DNA from 2 places in the Klebsiella sp. NPDC088457 genome. Region 2 is predicted to be linked to the other one. Evidence: predicted binding sites of a transcription regulator. Region 2 holds the regulator's gene; the other holds the start of a gene.
The links. The regulator LexA, encoded in region 2, represses DNA repair genes until DNA is damaged. The targets are predictions, from matches to a motif close to TNCTGTATGTACATACAGNA.

Region 1 (8,577 bases), on a different contig from region 2:
CTGATTCAAACCTGCAGCGGCGTTAGCCTTGATGAACTGCTGGCTGGCGAGCTACAGGAAGGTGAAAACCGGGTCATTTCCGGCTCGGTCCTGAGCGGCAGCCGTGCGCAGGGGCCTCATGCCTTCCTCGGGCGTTTTCATCTGCAGGTCAGCGTGGTCAAAGAGGGGCGTGACAAGGAACTGTTTGGCTGGGTGATGCCGGGGAAAGACAAATTTTCCATTACCCGCACCACGCTGGGCCACTTCCTCAAGCGCAAGCTGTTTAACTTCTCGACCGATACCCACGGCGGCGAGCGTGCCATGGTGCCGATTGGTAACTATGAGCGGGTAATGCCGCTGGATATTCTGCCCACCATACTGCTGCGCGATTTGCTCGCGGGCGACAGAGATAGCGCGCAGGCGCTGGGCTGCCTGGAACTGGATGAAGAAGACCTGGCGCTGTGCACTTACGTCTGTCCCGGCAAGTATGAATACGGCCCGGCGCTGCGTAGCGTGTTAACCCAGATTGAGCAGGAAGGCTAAGTGATGGGCTTAAAGCAACTGTTTGACAAACTTGAGCCGCACTTTACTCACGGCGGCAAGCTGGAAAAATACTACCCGCTGTTCGAAGCGACGGCGACGCTGTTCTACACCCCGGGCCAGGTGACGCGCGGCGCCGCTCACGTTCGTGATGCTATTGACCTCAAGCGTATGATGATTCTGGTCTGGCTTGCCGTCTTCCCGGCGATGTTCTGGGGGATGTATAACGTCGGCCTGCAAACCCTGCCGGCGCTGCATAAACTGTACGGCGCAGAGCAGCTGCAGCAGGTGATCGCCGCAGACTGGCACTACAGCCTCGCGCAGTGGCTGGGAGTCAGCTTCAGCGCCGATGCGGGCTGGATCAGCATGATAACGCTGGGCGCGGTGTTCTTCCTGCCCATCTACATGACCGTCTTTATCGTCGGCGGCTTCTGGGAAGTGCTGTTTGCTATCGTGCGTAAGCACGAGATCAATGAAGGCTTCTTCGTCACCTCGATTCTCTTCGCGCTGATTGTCCCGCCTACGCTGCCGCTGTGGCAGGTGGCGCTGGGGATTACCTTCGGCGTGGTGATTGCCAAAGAGATTTTCGGCGGGACCGGGCGTAACTTTCTCAACCCGGCGCTGGCGGGGCGCGCTTTCCTGTTCTTTGCCTGGCCGGCGCAAATTTCCGGCGATCTGGTGTGGACCGCCGCGGAGGGTTTCTCCGGCGCGACGCCGCTGTCCCAGTGGGCAAGCGGCGGCGGCGAGGCGTTGGTGAATGTGACCAGCGGCCAGCCGGTCAGCTGGATGGCGGCTTTCCTTGGCAATATTCCCGGCTCCATCGGCGAGGTTTCGACGCTGATGATCCTGATTGGCGGCGCAATCATTATCTTCGCGCGCATTGCCTCGTGGCGCATCGTTGCCGGGGTGATGATCGGCATGATGGCGACGGCGACGCTGTTTAATTTCATCGGCTCGGCCACTAACCCGATGTTCGCCATGCCGTGGTACTGGCATCTGGTGCTCGGCGGTTTTGCCTTCGGCATGATGTTTATGGCGACGGACCCGGTGTCTGCATCGTTTACGGATAAAGGGAAATGGAGCTATGGCCTGCTGATCGGCGTGATGTGCGTGCTGATTCGGGTGGTCAACCCGGCCTATCCGGAAGGGATGATGCTGGCGATCCTCTTCGCCAATCTCTTTGCGCCGCTGTTCGATTACCTGGTGGTGCAGGCCAATATTAAGCGGAGGAAGTCGCGTGGCTGAGAAGAAAAGTAACGATAGCATCGGCAAAACGCTGCTGGTGGTGCTGGTGCTTTGCCTGGTGTGCTCCATCGTAGTCGCCGGGTCCGCCGTGGGTCTGAAGTCGCGCCAGCAGGAGCAACGTGCGCTGGATAAACAACGCAATATTCTCGCGGTTGCCGGGCTGATGCAGCCGGAGATGAGCGCGGATGAGGTGGCTTCCGTCTTTGCTGCCCGTATTTCCCCGCGGCTGGTGAATTTAGCCACCGGCGAACTGCTGGATAAAGATCCGGGCAAATTCAACCAGGCGCAGGCGCTGAAAGACCCACAGCAAAGTATCGCGCTGGATGTCAGCCAGGACCCGGCAGGCATTAAACGCCGGAGTAATATTGTCGAAATTTACCTGGTGCGCGATGAGCAGCGGCAGATTCAGGAAGTGGTGCTGCCCATCTATGGCAACGGCCTGTGGTCGGTGATGTACGCCTTTGTCGCCCTCGACACCGACGGTCGTACGGTGAAAGGGATTACCTACTACGATCACGGCGAAACGCCGGGGTTAGGTGGGGAGGTGGAAAATCCCAACTGGCGTCAGCAGTTTGTCGGCAAGCAGGTGCTTGACGATCGCGGCCATCCGGCGCTGAAAGTGGTGAAGGGCAGGGCGCGTCCGGGCGATGTCCATGCCGTTGATGGGCTGTCCGGGGCGACGCTGACCTCGAACGGCGTGCAGCATAGCTTTGATTTCTGGATGGGTGATATGGGGTTTGGCCCGTTGCTGAAAAAAGTTCGTGAGGGAGGGCTGAATAATGGCTGAACTGGGCGATATGAAAGAAATGAAGCGCGTGCTGGTGGGGCCACTGCTGGCCAATAACCCCATCACGCTGCAGGTCCTGGGGGTCTGTTCGGCCCTGGCGGTGACCACCAAACTGGAAACCGCATTGGTGATGACCATTGCGGTGACGCTGGTGACGGCATTCTCCAGTATGTTTATCTCTATGATCCGTCACCATATTCCCAACAGCGTGCGCATTATCGTCCAGATGGCGATTATTGCTTCGCTGGTGATTGTGGTGGACCAGCTGCTGCGCGCTTTTGCCTATGAGACCTCTAAACAGCTGTCGGTATTTGTCGGGCTTATCATTACCAACTGTATCGTGATGGGGCGCGCCGAAGCGTATGCCATGAAGTCGCCGCCGCTGGCCAGCTTTATGGACGGTATTGGCAACGGTCTGGGCTATGGCGCAATCCTGATGATGGTCGGCTTTCTGCGCGAGCTTATCGGCAGCGGCAAACTGTTTGGCATCACCGTGCTGGAGACGGTGCAAAACGGCGGCTGGTATCAGCCGAACGGCCTGTTCCTGCTGGCGCCGAGCGCCTTCTTTATCATCGGTTTGCTGATTTGGGCGCTGCGTAGCTGGAAGCCTGAACAGCAGGAAAAGGAGTAACCGATTATGGCTCATTACATCAGCCTGTTTGTGCGCGCGGTGTTTGTGGAAAACATGGCGCTGGCCTTCTTCCTCGGGATGTGTACTTTCCTGGCGGTCTCGAAAAAGGTCTCGACCGCCTTTGGCCTCGGCCTGACGGTCACCGTGGTGCTGGGTTTGTCGGTGCCTATCAATAACCTGGTCTATAACCTGGTGCTGCGTGACGGGGCGCTGGTGGAAGGCGTCGATTTAAGCTTCCTTAACTTTATTACCTTTATCGGCGTTATTGCGGCCCTGGTGCAGATCCTCGAGATGATCCTCGATAAATATTTCCCGGCGTTATACAACGCGCTGGGGATTTTCCTGCCGCTGATCGCCGTGAACTGCGCGATTTTTGGCGGCGTCTCCTTCATGGTGCAGCGTGACTATAACTTCCCGGAGTCCATCGTGTATGGCTTCGGCTCTGGTATCGGCTGGATGCTGGCGATTGTGGCGATGGCGGGGATCCGTGAAAAAATGAAATACGCCAATGTGCCCGCCGGTCTGCGCGGGTTAGGGATCACCTTTATTACCACGGGTCTGATGGCGCTGGGCTTTATGTCATTCTCCGGTGTGCAGCTATAAGGGCGGAAAGTATGGAAATTATTCTTGGCGTCGTCATGTTCACGCTGATCGTGCTGGTACTGTCAGGGTTGATCCTGGCGGCGCGCTCGAAGCTGGTCAACGCCGGTGACGTGGTCATTGAAATCAATAACGAGGCGGATAAACAGATCCACACGCCAGCGGGCGATAAGTTGCTGAATACGCTATCCAGCAACGGGATCTTTGTCTCCTCCGCCTGCGGCGGCGGCGGTTCCTGCGGCCAGTGTCGGGTGATGGTGAAAGAGGGCGGCGGCGATATCCTGCCGACCGAACTTTCCCATATTACCAAACGTGAGGCGAAAGAGGGCTGCCGGCTGGCCTGTCAGGTCGCGGTGAAGCAAAACATGAAGATCGAACTGCCGGAAGAGATCTTCGGCGTGAAAAAATGGCAGTGCGAAGTTATCTCCAATGATAACAAAGCGACGTTCATTAAAGAGCTGAAGCTGCGCGTGCCGGACGGCGAAGCCGTACCGTTCCGCGCCGGGGGCTATATCCAGATCGAGTGTCCGTCGCACAAGGTGGCGTATGCTGACTTCGACGTGCCGGACGAGTATCGCGCGGACTGGGATAAATTTAACCTCTTCCGCTATGTTTCCGAGGTTAAAGAGCCAACGCTGCGTGCCTACTCGATGGCTAACTACCCGGATGAGAAGGGCATCATTATGCTCAACGTGCGTATCGCCACGCCGCCGCCGCAAGTGCCGGACGCCCCGCCGGGGATCATGTCCTCGTATATCTGGTCGCTGAAAGCCGGCGATAAGGTGACGATTTCCGGGCCGTTCGGCGAGTTCTTTGCCAAAGATACCGAAGCGGAAATGGTCTTTATCGGCGGCGGAGCCGGTATGGCGCCGATGCGTTCGCATATTTTCGATCAGCTCATGCGCCTGCACAGCACGCGTAAAATCAGCTTCTGGTACGGCGCGCGTTCGCTGCGCGAGATGTTCTACGACGATGAGTTTGCCCAGCTGGCCCGTGAAAATCCGAACTTTACCTTCCATGTGGCGCTTTCCGATCCGCAGCCGGAAGATGGCTGGACCGGTCACACCGGCTTCATTCACAACGTGTTGTATGAGAACTATCTGCGCGATCACCCGGCGCCGGAGGACTGCGAGTTTTATATGTGCGGGCCGCCGGTGATGAACGCGGCAGTTATTAAAATGCTGAAAGAGCTTGGCGTCGAGGATGAAAACATCATGCTGGATGACTTTGGAGGTTGATGATGTTGACGGTGTTCGTGGCAACCTTTGTTATTTTCGCGCTGGTGATCCTGGGTATGTCTCTGGGGTATCTGGTTAGACGCAAAAGCATCCAGGGCAGCTGCGGCGGGATTGCCGCGCTCGGGCTGGAAAAGATCTGTGATTGTCCTGAGCCGTGCGATGCGCGGAAAAAACGCATGGCCCGCGAAGCGCAGCGCCAGCAGAGGCGGATCCTCTGATTACGCCTCCTTCTGTCGCCCGGTCGAGAGCAGCGGCGCCGGGCGATATCTCCTGTCCCCTCTTATTTTCCACGTAACAAAAAAGGACCCTACGCCGAGCCGGGGTCGCTCTCTTCTCATCTGACAGAGTTGTGCTGTATACTTGTCCAGTGGTAGGTGAGGGCTAACTATGCGTAAAATCATCCATGTCGATATGGACTGCTTCTTCGCGGCGGTCGAGATGCGTGACAATCCGGCGCTGCGGGATATCCCCATCGCCATCGGCGGTAGCCGGGTGCAGCGAGGCGTGATCAGCACCGCCAACTATCCGGCGCGTCAGTTTGGCGTGCGCAGCGCGATGCCAACCGCGATGGCGCTTAAACTTTGTCCGCATCTGACGCTGCTTCCCGGGCGCTTTGACGCCTATAAAGAGGCGTCGTCCCATATCCGGGAAATTTTCTCGCGCTATACCTCGCTGATTGAACCGCTGTCGCTGGATGAGGCGTTTCTTGACGTCAGCGACAGCGTACACTGTCAAGGTTCAGCCACGCTGATGGCGGAAGAGATCCGCCAGACGATCTATGACGAACTTCAACTGACCGCCTCTGCCGGTATCGCCCCGGTAAAGTTTCTGGCGAAAATTGCCTCCGATATGAATAAACCCAACGGCCAGTTTGTGATTGCGCCGCACCAGGTGGCGGAATTTGTGAAAACGCTGCCGCTGGCAAAGATCCCCGGCGTGGGCAAAGTTTCTGCCGCAAAACTGGAAAATATGGGATTGCGTACCTGCGAGGATGTGCAGAAAAGCGATCTGGCGATGCTGCTCCGCCGCTTTGGTAAATTTGGCCGGATCTTATGGGAGCGCAGTCAGGGGATCGATGAGCGGGAAATCAACAATACGCGGCAGCGTAAATCACTTGGCGTCGAGCGTACGCTGGTGGCGGATATCCACGAATGGGCCGAGTGTGAGGCGATTATCGAGAACCTGTATCAGGAGCTGGAGAGACGGCTGGTGAAGGTCAAGCCGGATCTGCTGATTGCCCGCCAGGGCGTAAAACTGAAATTCAATGATTTTCAGCAGACCACTCAGGAACACGTCTGGCCGCGGCTGAATAAAGATGATTTGCTCGCCACTGCCTGCAAAGCCTGGCATGAACGGCGGGGCGGCCGCGGCGTGCGGCTGGTGGGGCTACATGTGACGTTGCTCGATCCCCAGCTGGAGCGGCAGCTGGTACTGGGATTATGACGATGCCGATTATCAGGCCATACCGGGCTGACGACTTTTCTGCCCTGGTCACCATTTTTCTACGCGCGGTCCGGGAGACCGCCTGCCACGATTATTCTCCGGCGCAAATTGCCGCCTGGGCGCAGGTCGATGAGGCGCGCTGGCGGCAAAAAATACAGCACTCCTGGATAGGAGTGGCGGTGCTTGACCAGCAGGTCGTTGGGTTTATTACCGCCGTGGGCTGCCATATCGACTTACTGTTTGTCGCGCCGGACTACGGCCGTCGTGGCGTGGCCAGCGCGCTGCTCAGGGAACTGTTTGTGCAGATACCGCAGGGGACGCTAACGGTTGAGGCCAGTATCACGGCGAAACCGTGCTTTGAGCGTCATGGTTTCAGGGTGGTGGAAGAACAGCAGGTGGAAGCCCGTGGCGAGAGGTTTATCAATTATCTGATGGCGAAGGTGAGAGGGCCCGGATAAGGCGCAACGCGCCGCCACCCGGGCTCTCTTTTCTGGCAGGAGCTTACTTCGCCGGAATAGCTTTCAGCAGTTCAGTCAGCAGCGTCCAGTACTGGCCAACGCTCTCGATATGCACCTGCTCATCCGGGGAGTGCGGGCCGGTAATGGTTGGCCCGATGGAGACCATATCCATATTCGGATACGGTTTCTTGAACAGGCCGCACTCCAGACCGGCGTGAATGATCTGGATATTCGGCGTCTTGTTGAACAGACGCTGGTAGGTTTCACGCACCAGATGCATCACCGGTGAGTTCGCATCCGGCTGCCAGCCGGGGTATGCGCCTTTGGCTTCGGTTTTCGCGCCCGCCAGTTTACCCAGTGAATCCAGCATGCTAACAACATAGTCTTTACCGCTGTCGATCAGCGAACGGATCAGGCAGTGAATCTGGACATTGTCATCGGTCATGGTGACGACGCCAACGTTCAGGGAGGTTTCAACCACCCCTTTGGCCACGTCAGAGTTGCGGATCACGCCGTTTGGCGTGGCGTTCAGCAGACGCACGAAGCTGTCGCGGGATTGCGCCGTCAGCGCCGCTTTGTCATTGGCGGCGGCATCCAGCAGCAGCAGCAGGTTCTTCTCTTTTGCCGCCAGTTCGTTTTTCAGAATTTCCTGGAAGGCATTGACCCGCGCTTTCAGCGCATCGACTTTATCAGCCGCGACGGCGATGGTGGCGAACGCTTCACGCGGAATCGCGTTGCGCAGGGTGCCGCCGTTGAAATCCACCAGACGCAGATCCAGCTCCTGGGCATAATCTGCCAGCAAACGGGCCAGCAGCTTGTTGGCGTTGCCCAGACCCACGTGGATTTCACCACCGGAGTGGCCGCCTTTCAGCCCTTTTAAGGTCAGCTTAAAGCTCTGGAAATCCGCCGGGAGCGCTTCACGGCTCAGGGCGAGGTTTGAGGTAAAGTCGATACCGCCGGCGCAACCCATATAGATTTCGCCCTCTTCTTCAGAGTCGGTATTAATCAGGATATCGGCCTGCAGCCAGTTCGCCTGCAGACCAAATGCGCCGTCCATACCGGCTTCTTCGGTCATGGTCAGCAGCACTTCCAGCGGACCGTGAACCACGCTGTCATCGGCCAGCACCGCCAGTGCGGAAGCCATACCGATGCCGTTATCCGCACCGAGGGTGGTACCGCGCGCTTTGACCCACTCGCCGTCGATGTATGGCTGGATCGGATCTTTGGTAAAGTCATGCACGGTATCGTTGTTTTTCTGCGGAACCATGTCGAGGTGCGCCTGCAGAACAACCGGTTTACGGTTTTCCATACCGGCAGTGGCGGCCTTACGAATCAGAATGTTGCCAACCTGGTCGCGTTCTGCGTGTAACCCTTTTTCTTTTGCCCAGCCCATGATGTGTTCAGCGAGTTGTTCTTCGTGATAGGACGGATGGGGAATGGAGCAGATTTTGGCAAAAATATCCCATAGCGGTTGCGGGGATAATTGAGACAATTCAGACACGATGAGTCTCCTTACGATCGCCTGCAAAAGTCTTTTACAGGTCGAGGGTTAGCAATAAAAAGTACCACAAGCGCAGGCTTGCGCAGTGGGGTTGAGAATACCACTTTCCACGCGGACTGGTAGTGTAAACAACGCAAAAAGCGTCGCTATGGCCG
Region 2 (8,577 bases):
TTATCTGCGATCGCTGCGGCGTGGTGAAAGAAGAGTGCGCGGAAGGCGTTGAAGACATTATGCATACGCTGGCGGCCAAAATGGGCTTCGCCCTGCGCCATAACGTGATTGAGGCGCACGGCCTGTGCGCTGGCTGCGTCGAGGTCGAAGCCTGCAGCACGCCAGGGCACTGCCATCACGACCATACGATTCAGAGCAAAAAGAAAGCCCGCTGAGGCAATCGCCGCAGCGGGAATCAAAGGGTCGTCGGCACATCCCTGTACCGCTCTGGCAGGCAACAACAAAGGGGTAATACGCTAAAACTCTTCGCTACCAGCGGTGGTCGTTTTTGCTTTCCCAGTCAGACACTTCTTTCTCAGCCTGATCTCTGGCGTATCCGTAACGCTCCTGGATTTTCCCCACCAGCTGGCCACGCTTACCTTCAATGACCGTCATGTCATCATCGGTCAGCTTGCCCCATTGTTCTTTTGCTTTACCTTTCAACTGTTTCCAGTTACCGCCGATTTCGTCTTTGTTCATAGTGCCATCCTCATCGTTCGGTGGGTTTACAGCCCGCTGTGTGCCGGACGTACTGTTAACTATAGATGAGAATTCTGGATTAAATTTATTATTCGGAATCTTTAACCAGTTACCTGGGGAAAATCGTTACGAAAACCAGGTTCCGCGCTGCCAGTGCCGACGCCAGATGATCGCCAGCGACAGACCGCGTAGCGCCAGGAAAACCGCCAGCGCCAGCCACAAACCGTGGTTACCGAGAACCGGCAGCGTCAGCAGGGTTACGGCAAAGCCCACCGCCGCCACCGCCATGCTGTTACGCATCTCGGCCCCGCGCGTTGCGCCGATAAACATGCCATCGAGCAAATAACACCAGACGCCAATGACCGGTAAAATCATCTGCCAGAACAGGTAGCGATCGGCCAGCTGCTGAAGCGAAGGCAACGAGGTTAGCAGTGCGATAATCTGTTGCCCCGCGACGGCATAAATCAGGGCAAAGAGCAGCGCCACCATTCCCGACTGGCGGCAGGCCGCGCGCCAGACCTCAAGCAGCCGGCTGCCGTCGCGTGCGCCGTACGCCTGCCCGGAGTGGGCTTCCACCGCATAGGCAAAACCGTCCAGCGCGTAGGCGGTGAAGGTCAGCAAGGTCATCAGGAGAGCGTTGACGGCGACAATCTCGCCGCCCAGTCGGGTGCCGAAGACGGTCACCGCGCCAAAGCAGAGTTGCAGCAGCAGGGAGCGCAGCATGATATCGCGGTTCAGCGCCAGCAGGCGGCGCAAATCTCCGCGCCAGGCGCTTTTCAACATGGCAAATGAGACCCCGCGCAGCGCCAGCACACGCCTTGCCATCAGCAGCCCGATGAGAAAGGTGGCATATTCGGCCGTCACCGTCGCCAGCGCGGCCCCTTGCACATTCATATGCAGGCCCATCACCAGCCACAGGTCGAGGACGATATTCAGCAGGTTGCCAACGACCAGCAGGATTACCGGCGCACGAGCGTACTGTACTCCCAGCAGCCAGCCGAGCAGCACCAGGTTTGCCAGCGAGGCCGGGGCGCTCAGCCAACGGATGTCAAGGAAGCGCCGCGCCTGTTCCAGTACCGCGTCATTGCCGCCGACAATATGCAGCGCCAGATCGATTAGCGGAGTCCGGAACAGGACAATCAGCAGACCGGCCGCTAATGCCAGCCCAAGCGGCTGTACCAGCGCCCGCGCCAGGCGGAGGGGATCTTTTGCGCCAAAGGCCTGGGCCGTCAGCCCGGTGGTGCTCATCCGCAGGAACAGCAGCAGCATGAAGAGAAAACTGGTCGCCGTCGCACCGACCGCCACGCCGCCGAGGTAAACCGGGCTATCGAGGTGGCCAATCACGGCGGTATCAACCAGCCCCAGCAGCGGGACGGTGATATTGGAGAAAATCATCGGTAGCGCCAGGCGCCACAGGGCCTTGTCAGCGGCGTGAAAGAACATGAGAAAGAGCCTGACCGAGGAGGAAAGACGGCGCAGCATCATGCATCAGATGATGCTGCGTGGGGAAGGCGTTACAGCCACTCGCCGTTGCGAATTACGCCAACGGCCAGCCCTTCAATAGTGAAGTTTTGTTCGCGCAGATTCACCACGATAGGTGAAAATTCGCTATTTTCTGGCAGCAGTTCGACGATGTTACCCTGCTTTTTCAGCCGTTTAACGGTAACTTCTTCGTCAATGCGCGCCACGACAACCTGCCCGTTACGCACGTCCTGCGTTTTATGTACCGCCAGCAGGTCGCCATCGAGAATTCCGATGTCTTTCATCGACATGCCGCTAACCCGCAGCAGAAAATCGGCGTTCGGCTTGAACATCGCCGGGTCAACCTGGAAGTGACCTTCGATATGCTGCTGGGCCAGCAGCGGCTCACCGGCAGCGACGCGGCCAATTAGCGGCAGACCGGGTTCTTCTTCCGTCAGCAGACGAATACCGCGGGAAGCGCCGGAGATAATCTCGATCGCGCCTTTACGCGCCAGCGCTTTCAGGTGTTCTTCCGCCGCGTTGGGAGAACGGAACCCCAAGCGCTGAGCAATTTCCGCACGCGTTGGCGGCATGCCCGTCTGGCTGATGTGATCCCGAATGAGATCGAACACCTCTTGCTGCCTGGTCGTTAACGCTTTCATCCCGCCCCCTGGGTGTATATACAGTTATGCTGTGAGTATATACAGCTAACGGTGATTTTGGAATCAAATTTCACACAAAAATCAGCAGATTCTTTCCATTCTGCGCCCCTGGGAACCTATCCTGGCCGGCGTTCTGCCGCCGACGCGTGCGCACCGCGCCGCCGGGGATCGCGCTCGCCCCTGAACCAACGAGCCGACAGCAAAGCCGCGCGGGCCGCAATTTTAGTGATAGCGAGCCCACAGTAAGAGCGCCCAGGTTATTAGCGCGATCCCGATCGCCAGCAAGACCGCCGCGGACCCCATATCTTTTGCGCGTCCGGACAGCTCGTGGTGCTCCGGGCCAATTCGATCCACCACCGCCTCAATCGCGCTATTAAGAATTTCGACTATCATCACTAACAGGACCGAGCCGATCAGCAGTACCCGCGTGATGGCATCAACGTCCAACCAGCAGGCGATCGCCACGGCAATAATGGCAGCGACGCCTTCCTGACGAAATGCGGCCTCATTCATCCATGCCGCACGGAACCCTTTCCAGGAATAACCTGCCGCTTTAATGATTCGGGTTAACCCGGTGGTATTATTGGCCATCAAAAGAACCTTTTTATGTAAATGACGTCAATGAGTGTACGCGTTTGCCGCGTGGCAACGGAAATTCTGCGCGCTTTCTGTTATTCTTGCCGCGCATTTGCATGATTAACCAGAGGCTTCACATCGTTTATGTCCGGCTGGCAACGAATTTACTATAAATTACTGAATTTACCATTGCGGGTGCTGGTAAAAAGCAAGTCTATTCCCGCAGAACCTGCTCAGGAACTAGGGCTGGATACCTCGCGTCCTATCATGTACGTCCTGCCCTATAACTCGAAGGCGGACCTGCTGACCCTGCGCGCCCAGTGCCTGGAGCACGATTTACCCGATCCGCTTGAACCGCTGGAGATCGACGGCGCCCTGCTACCACGCTACGTATTTATCCACGGCGGCCCGCGCGTATTCACCTACTACACGCCGAAAGAAGAGTCCATCAAGCTGTTCCACGACTACCTGGATCTGCACCGCAACCATCCCAATCTGGACGTGCAAATGGTGCCGGTGTCGGTGATGTTTGGTCGTGCGCCAGGACGGGAAAAGGGCGAGGTGAATCCACCGCTGCGTATGCTGAACGGTATTCAGAAATTCTTCGCCGTCCTGTGGCTGGGCCGCGACAGCTTTGTCCGCTTCTCGCCGCCGGTCTCGCTGCGCAGAATGGCCACCGAGCACGGTACCGATAAAATTATCGCCCAGAAGCTGGCCCGCGTCGCACGTATGCACTTCGCACGTCAGCGCCTGGCCGCCGTAGGCCCGCGTCTGCCGGCGCGTCAGGATCTGTTCAATAAGCTGCTGGCGTCGAAAGCCATCGCCCGGGCGGTGGAAGATGAGGCGCGCAGCAAGAAAATTTCCCATGAGAAGGCGCAGCAGAACGCCATCGCGCTGATGGAAGAGATCGCCGCTAACTTCTCCTACGAGATGATTCGCCTGACCGACCGCGTGCTCGGCTTTACCTGGAACCGCCTGTATCAGGGGATTAACGTCCATAACGCCGAGCGCGTGCGTCAGCTGGCGCATGAAGGGCACGAAATTGTCTATGTCCCGTGCCACCGTAGCCACATGGACTACCTTCTGCTCTCGTATGTGCTGTATCACCAGGGTCTGGTGCCGCCGCATATCGCCGCCGGTATCAACCTGAACTTCTGGCCGGCAGGGCCGATTTTCCGCCGCGGCGGCGCGTTCTTTATTCGCCGTACCTTTAAGGGCAATAAGCTCTACTCGACGGTGTTCCGCGAATATCTCGGTGAATTGTTCAGCCGGGGTTACTCCGTAGAGTACTTCGTTGAAGGCGGGCGCTCGCGTACCGGCCGTCTGCTGGATCCGAAAACCGGCACGCTGTCGATGACCATCCAGGCGATGCTGCGCGGCGGTACCCGGCCGATTACCCTGGTGCCCATCTATATCGGCTACGAGCACGTGATGGAAGTCGGCACCTATGCGAAAGAGCTGCGCGGCGCGACCAAAGAAAAAGAGAGCCTGCCGCAGATGCTGCGTGGGCTGAGCAAGCTGCGTAATCTCGGCCAGGGCTATGTTAACTTCGGCGAACCGCTGCCGCTGATGACCTGGCTCAATCAGCACGTTCCGGACTGGCGCGAGTCTATCGACCCTATCGAAGCCGTGCGCCCGTCGTGGCTGACGCCGTCGGTGAACAGCATTGCCGCCGATCTGATGGTGCGCATCAACAACGCCGGCGCGGCGAATGCCATGAACCTGTGCTGTACCGCCCTGCTGGCTTCTCGCCAACGTTCGCTGACCCGCGAGCAGCTGACGCAGCAGCTGGAGTGCTACCTCGATCTGCTGCGTAACGTCCCGTACTCGCCAGATGCCACCACGCCAGCGGCGTCCGCCGGTGAACTGATCGATCACGCGCTGAAGATGAATAAGTTCGAGGTCGAGAAAGACACCATCGGCGACATCATCATTCTGCCGCGCGAGCAGGCGGTGCTGATGACCTACTATCGCAACAACATCGCCCATATGCTGATGATGCCGTCGCTGCTGGCGGCGATAGTGACCCAGCATCGTCGTATCACCCGCGCGGAAGTGCTGCGTCACGTTGAGATGTTCTATCCGCTGCTGAAGGCCGAGCTGTTCCTGCGTTGGGAGAAAGAAGAGCTGGCGGGCGTTATCGATGCGCTGCTGGCTGAAATGCAGCGCCAGGGGCTGATTATTCTGAGCGATGATGAGGTAAGCATCAATCCGTCTCACTCCCGCTCCCTGCAGCTGCTGGCCGCCGGCGCGCGTGAAACGCTCCAGCGTTACGCCATTACCTTCTGGCTGCTGAGCGCGAACCCGTCGATTAACCGCAGCTCGCTGGAGAAAGAGAGCCGCACCGTGGCCCAGCGTCTGTCGGTGCTGCACGGCATCAACGCGCCGGAGTTCTTCGATAAGGCGGTATTCAGTACGTTAGTGCTGACGCTGCGCGACGAGGGCTATATCAGCGATACCGGCGATGCTGAGCCGGAAGAGACGCTGAAGGTTTATCAGATGCTGGCAGCGTTGATTACCTCTGACGTTCGTTTGACGATTGAAAGCGCCACCCAGGATGAAGCGTAACGCCTGAGGCTTGCTCTCCTCTCCCCCCGCTAGCCGGGGGGAGAAGGCAGAGAGCGGCTACTGCAGATAGCTCATCGCCAGACCGAGAAACAGCACCAGCCCGACGTAGTTATTGTTTAAAAACGCTTTAAAGCAGTCATCACGTTCCCGACGGAAGATCAGCTTCTGCTGCCAGAAAAACAGCCCCGCCGCGATAAACAGCGACCAGTAATATTCCCAGTGCAGCCCATTCAGCCAGCCGATGGCGGCCATCAATACCAGCACCCCAACCTGCAGAATGCCGATAATCAGGCGGTCATGCTCACCAAACAAAATCGCCGTCGATTTAATACCGATTTTGATGTCGTCATCCCGATCGACCATCGCATACTGGGTATCATAGGCCACCGCCCACAGAATATTGGCGAGGAACATCAGCCAGCAGCTGAGCGGTAACGCTTCGCTGACCGCCGAGAAGGCCATCGGAATCGACCAGCCGAACGCCGCCCCCAGCACCACCTGCGGCAGGTGGGTATAGCGTTTCATGAACGGATACACCCACGCCAGCGCCAGCGCCGCCACCGAGAGCAGGATAGTCATAGTGTTTAAGGTCAGCACCAGCAAAAACGAAAGCACAACCAGAACGACAAACAGCAGCCGGGCTTCTTTTTCGGTGACGTCACCGCTGGGCAGCGGACGGCGGGCGGTGCGTTTAACATGGCCGTCAAACTTCCGGTCGGCATAATCATTCACCACGCAGCCGGCGGCGCGCATCAGCCAGACGCCAGCGACAAAAACGGCCAGGATCCACAGCGGCGGGATCCCCGGCGTCGCCACCCATAGCGCCCACAGCGTCGGCCACAGCAGCAGCAGCGCGCCGATCGGTTTGTCAGTCCGCATCAGGCGATGAAACGCCAACAGCTTATTCTGCGTCAGACTCCTCTCCATTTTCTCTTCCTCTTAATACAACGGCGACGCAGGCAGAAAAAGCTCTGTCAGCAGCAGCGGTTTGCCACTCAGCCGCAGGCGGGAACGACGCCCCCATAGCTCTGCATCGCGCCCAATTTCAATAAAATCGCGGGTTAACGTCGACGATGTAAACAGATAACGCCCCAGCGGCGTCTGACCCAGCTGCTGCAGAGCCAGTTCGGGACCGCACAGCGTCGACTCCGGTACGACCGTGCGCCCGGCCAGCCAGGGTTCGCCATTCGCGCAAAGAATAATTTCCCGCAGCCAGTAACGCGCGTCCTCTGGCAACAACGCCGCTTCATCAACCAACGCTTCACGTCCGACGAAACCTTCGTTGACCATGATAACGCTGACCTTTTTCCCTTGTTGCTCAAAGCGTTTGGTCATTGAGTCTTCCAGCAACAGCCAGTCACGCAGGTGCGCTTCCAGCGGGGGGATCGCGGCAAAATAGCGCAGCGCACGCAGTTGCGTAAGCGCAGGATGTGACATGCCTGATTCTCCGGTACATAACATGAGAGCATTGTATCGCAGAATCGGCGAATCAGGGCGGGCAAACCGTTAAGATACGATCATCGGCGTAACAGCCATGCAACAGAAGCCGCGCGCGAGAAAAAAAGGTGCGTCCAGGCGGACGCACCTAAAGGCTGTGCCTAAACATCAGCATTGTGGGGAGACGATCACCCCTTGCCTTTTACACTGCTGATAAAGGTGGAACGAGCAGATTTCGAGCCGAGGCGCTCAGCTTCGTTCATCAGTTTGAGGGCTTTGTCGATATCACCTTTCGCCACGGCCTGCTTGATGCCGTTGTTAAAGTAAGTTTCCGTATCATCCAGCATCGGTTCGCTTTTCGCAGCAGGCGCTGGCGCGGCGACCGGTGCGGCGACTGGCGCGCTATAGACCGGCGCCGCCGTATTACCTACGGTGACAGGACCCGGACCAGAGGAGCCAAACAGCGGCCCGACCAGGACGCTGGAACCTGACGATGTTTTCACTTTCAGGCCCAGCGTGCCTTCAGTGGTATGTTTGGCGATCGGATCCGGAATATCCGGGACCGCATTGCCGGTACCTTTGGCGTAGGCCTTCGCCGGATCGAGTAGCGTAGTCGTCTGCTGGAGGTCTTTATCAGTCGTAAAGACCAGCACATATAACTTTTGTTGCCCGAGGGCTGGCGTCAGGCGCATGACGCCTTCCAGGCGATCGGCACTCATCACCCCCGGCTGTTGGTAAGTGAAGTAGCTGCTGGGGAAAAACGCAGACGGCGTCATATTTTGATCGAAGATCAGCACATTTGGCGCATAGACGCTGGTTTGCTTGTTCACTTCGCTGGTCAGCGTAATGGTCAGCTCACCGATATTCGCCGGGACGCTGTAAGCCGCCACCGGACCGGTAATACCGGGGATATTCAGCGATTGACCTGCCGTCGCTAACCGGGTGGTTTGCGTTTTCGATTGATCGACCGGCGTCCAGGTGAGCTGTTGTAGCGCGGACGCCGGAATAGCCGGTGCGGCAGAGGTATTCTGCGGCACGAAATTCACATCAGCAAAACTGACTGCGGGTACGCTGGCCAGCAGGCCGGCGGACAGGCAGAGGGCAACGAGACTTTTCTTCATTTTCATTGTTATCACCTCAATTCCGATGGCCGAGCGGTAGCCAGGCAATAGCCCGCTGAGCCGAAGATAGAGGGGCTTGCGCCCCTCTTTTGGTCATCACACGTCAGGTTGGTTGGATTACCACCAGATTTCCATCTGGGCGCCGAAGGACCACTCGTCGTTATCACCGCGGCTGGTAGAGAATTGACCGTTGCCGGAAGAGTCAGCGATCGCATAGCGGGTAGAGTTGCCGG

Region 1: the regulator LexA is predicted to act here: its motif matches at 5,371-5,390, upstream of dinB (DNA polymerase IV).

The regions. Positions count from the first base shown of each region.
Region 1 is NZ_JBJDNH010000037.1:24,977-33,553, forward strand. It holds gene ACI2JR_RS20800 (Na(+)-translocating NADH-quinone reductase subunit A) at 1-522, shown strand, start outside; gene ACI2JR_RS20805 (NADH:ubiquinone reductase (Na(+)-transporting) subunit B) at 526-1,764, shown strand; gene ACI2JR_RS20810 (Na(+)-translocating NADH-quinone reductase subunit C) at 1,757-2,551, shown strand; gene ACI2JR_RS20815 (NADH:ubiquinone reductase (Na(+)-transporting) subunit D) at 2,544-3,182, shown strand; gene nqrE (NADH:ubiquinone reductase (Na(+)-transporting) subunit E) at 3,189-3,785, shown strand; gene nqrF (NADH:ubiquinone reductase (Na(+)-transporting) subunit F) at 3,797-5,020, shown strand; gene nqrM ((Na+)-NQR maturation NqrM) at 5,023-5,238, shown strand; gene dinB (DNA polymerase IV) at 5,408-6,463, shown strand; gene ACI2JR_RS20840 (GNAT family N-acetyltransferase) at 6,466-6,921, shown strand; gene pepD (cytosol nonspecific dipeptidase) at 6,965-8,422, opposite strand.
Region 2 is NZ_JBJDNH010000009.1:39,298-47,874, reverse strand. It holds gene zur (zinc uptake transcriptional repressor Zur) at 1-215, shown strand, start outside; gene ACI2JR_RS07710 (CsbD family protein) at 310-519, opposite strand; gene dinF (MATE family efflux transporter DinF) at 646-1,962, opposite strand; gene lexA (transcriptional repressor LexA) at 2,034-2,642, opposite strand; gene ACI2JR_RS07695 (diacylglycerol kinase) at 2,865-3,233, opposite strand; gene plsB (glycerol-3-phosphate 1-O-acyltransferase PlsB) at 3,363-5,786, shown strand; gene ubiA (4-hydroxybenzoate octaprenyltransferase) at 5,844-6,713, opposite strand; gene ubiC (chorismate lyase) at 6,726-7,223, opposite strand; gene malM (maltose operon protein MalM) at 7,412-8,350, opposite strand; gene ACI2JR_RS07670 (maltoporin) at 8,462-8,577, opposite strand, start outside.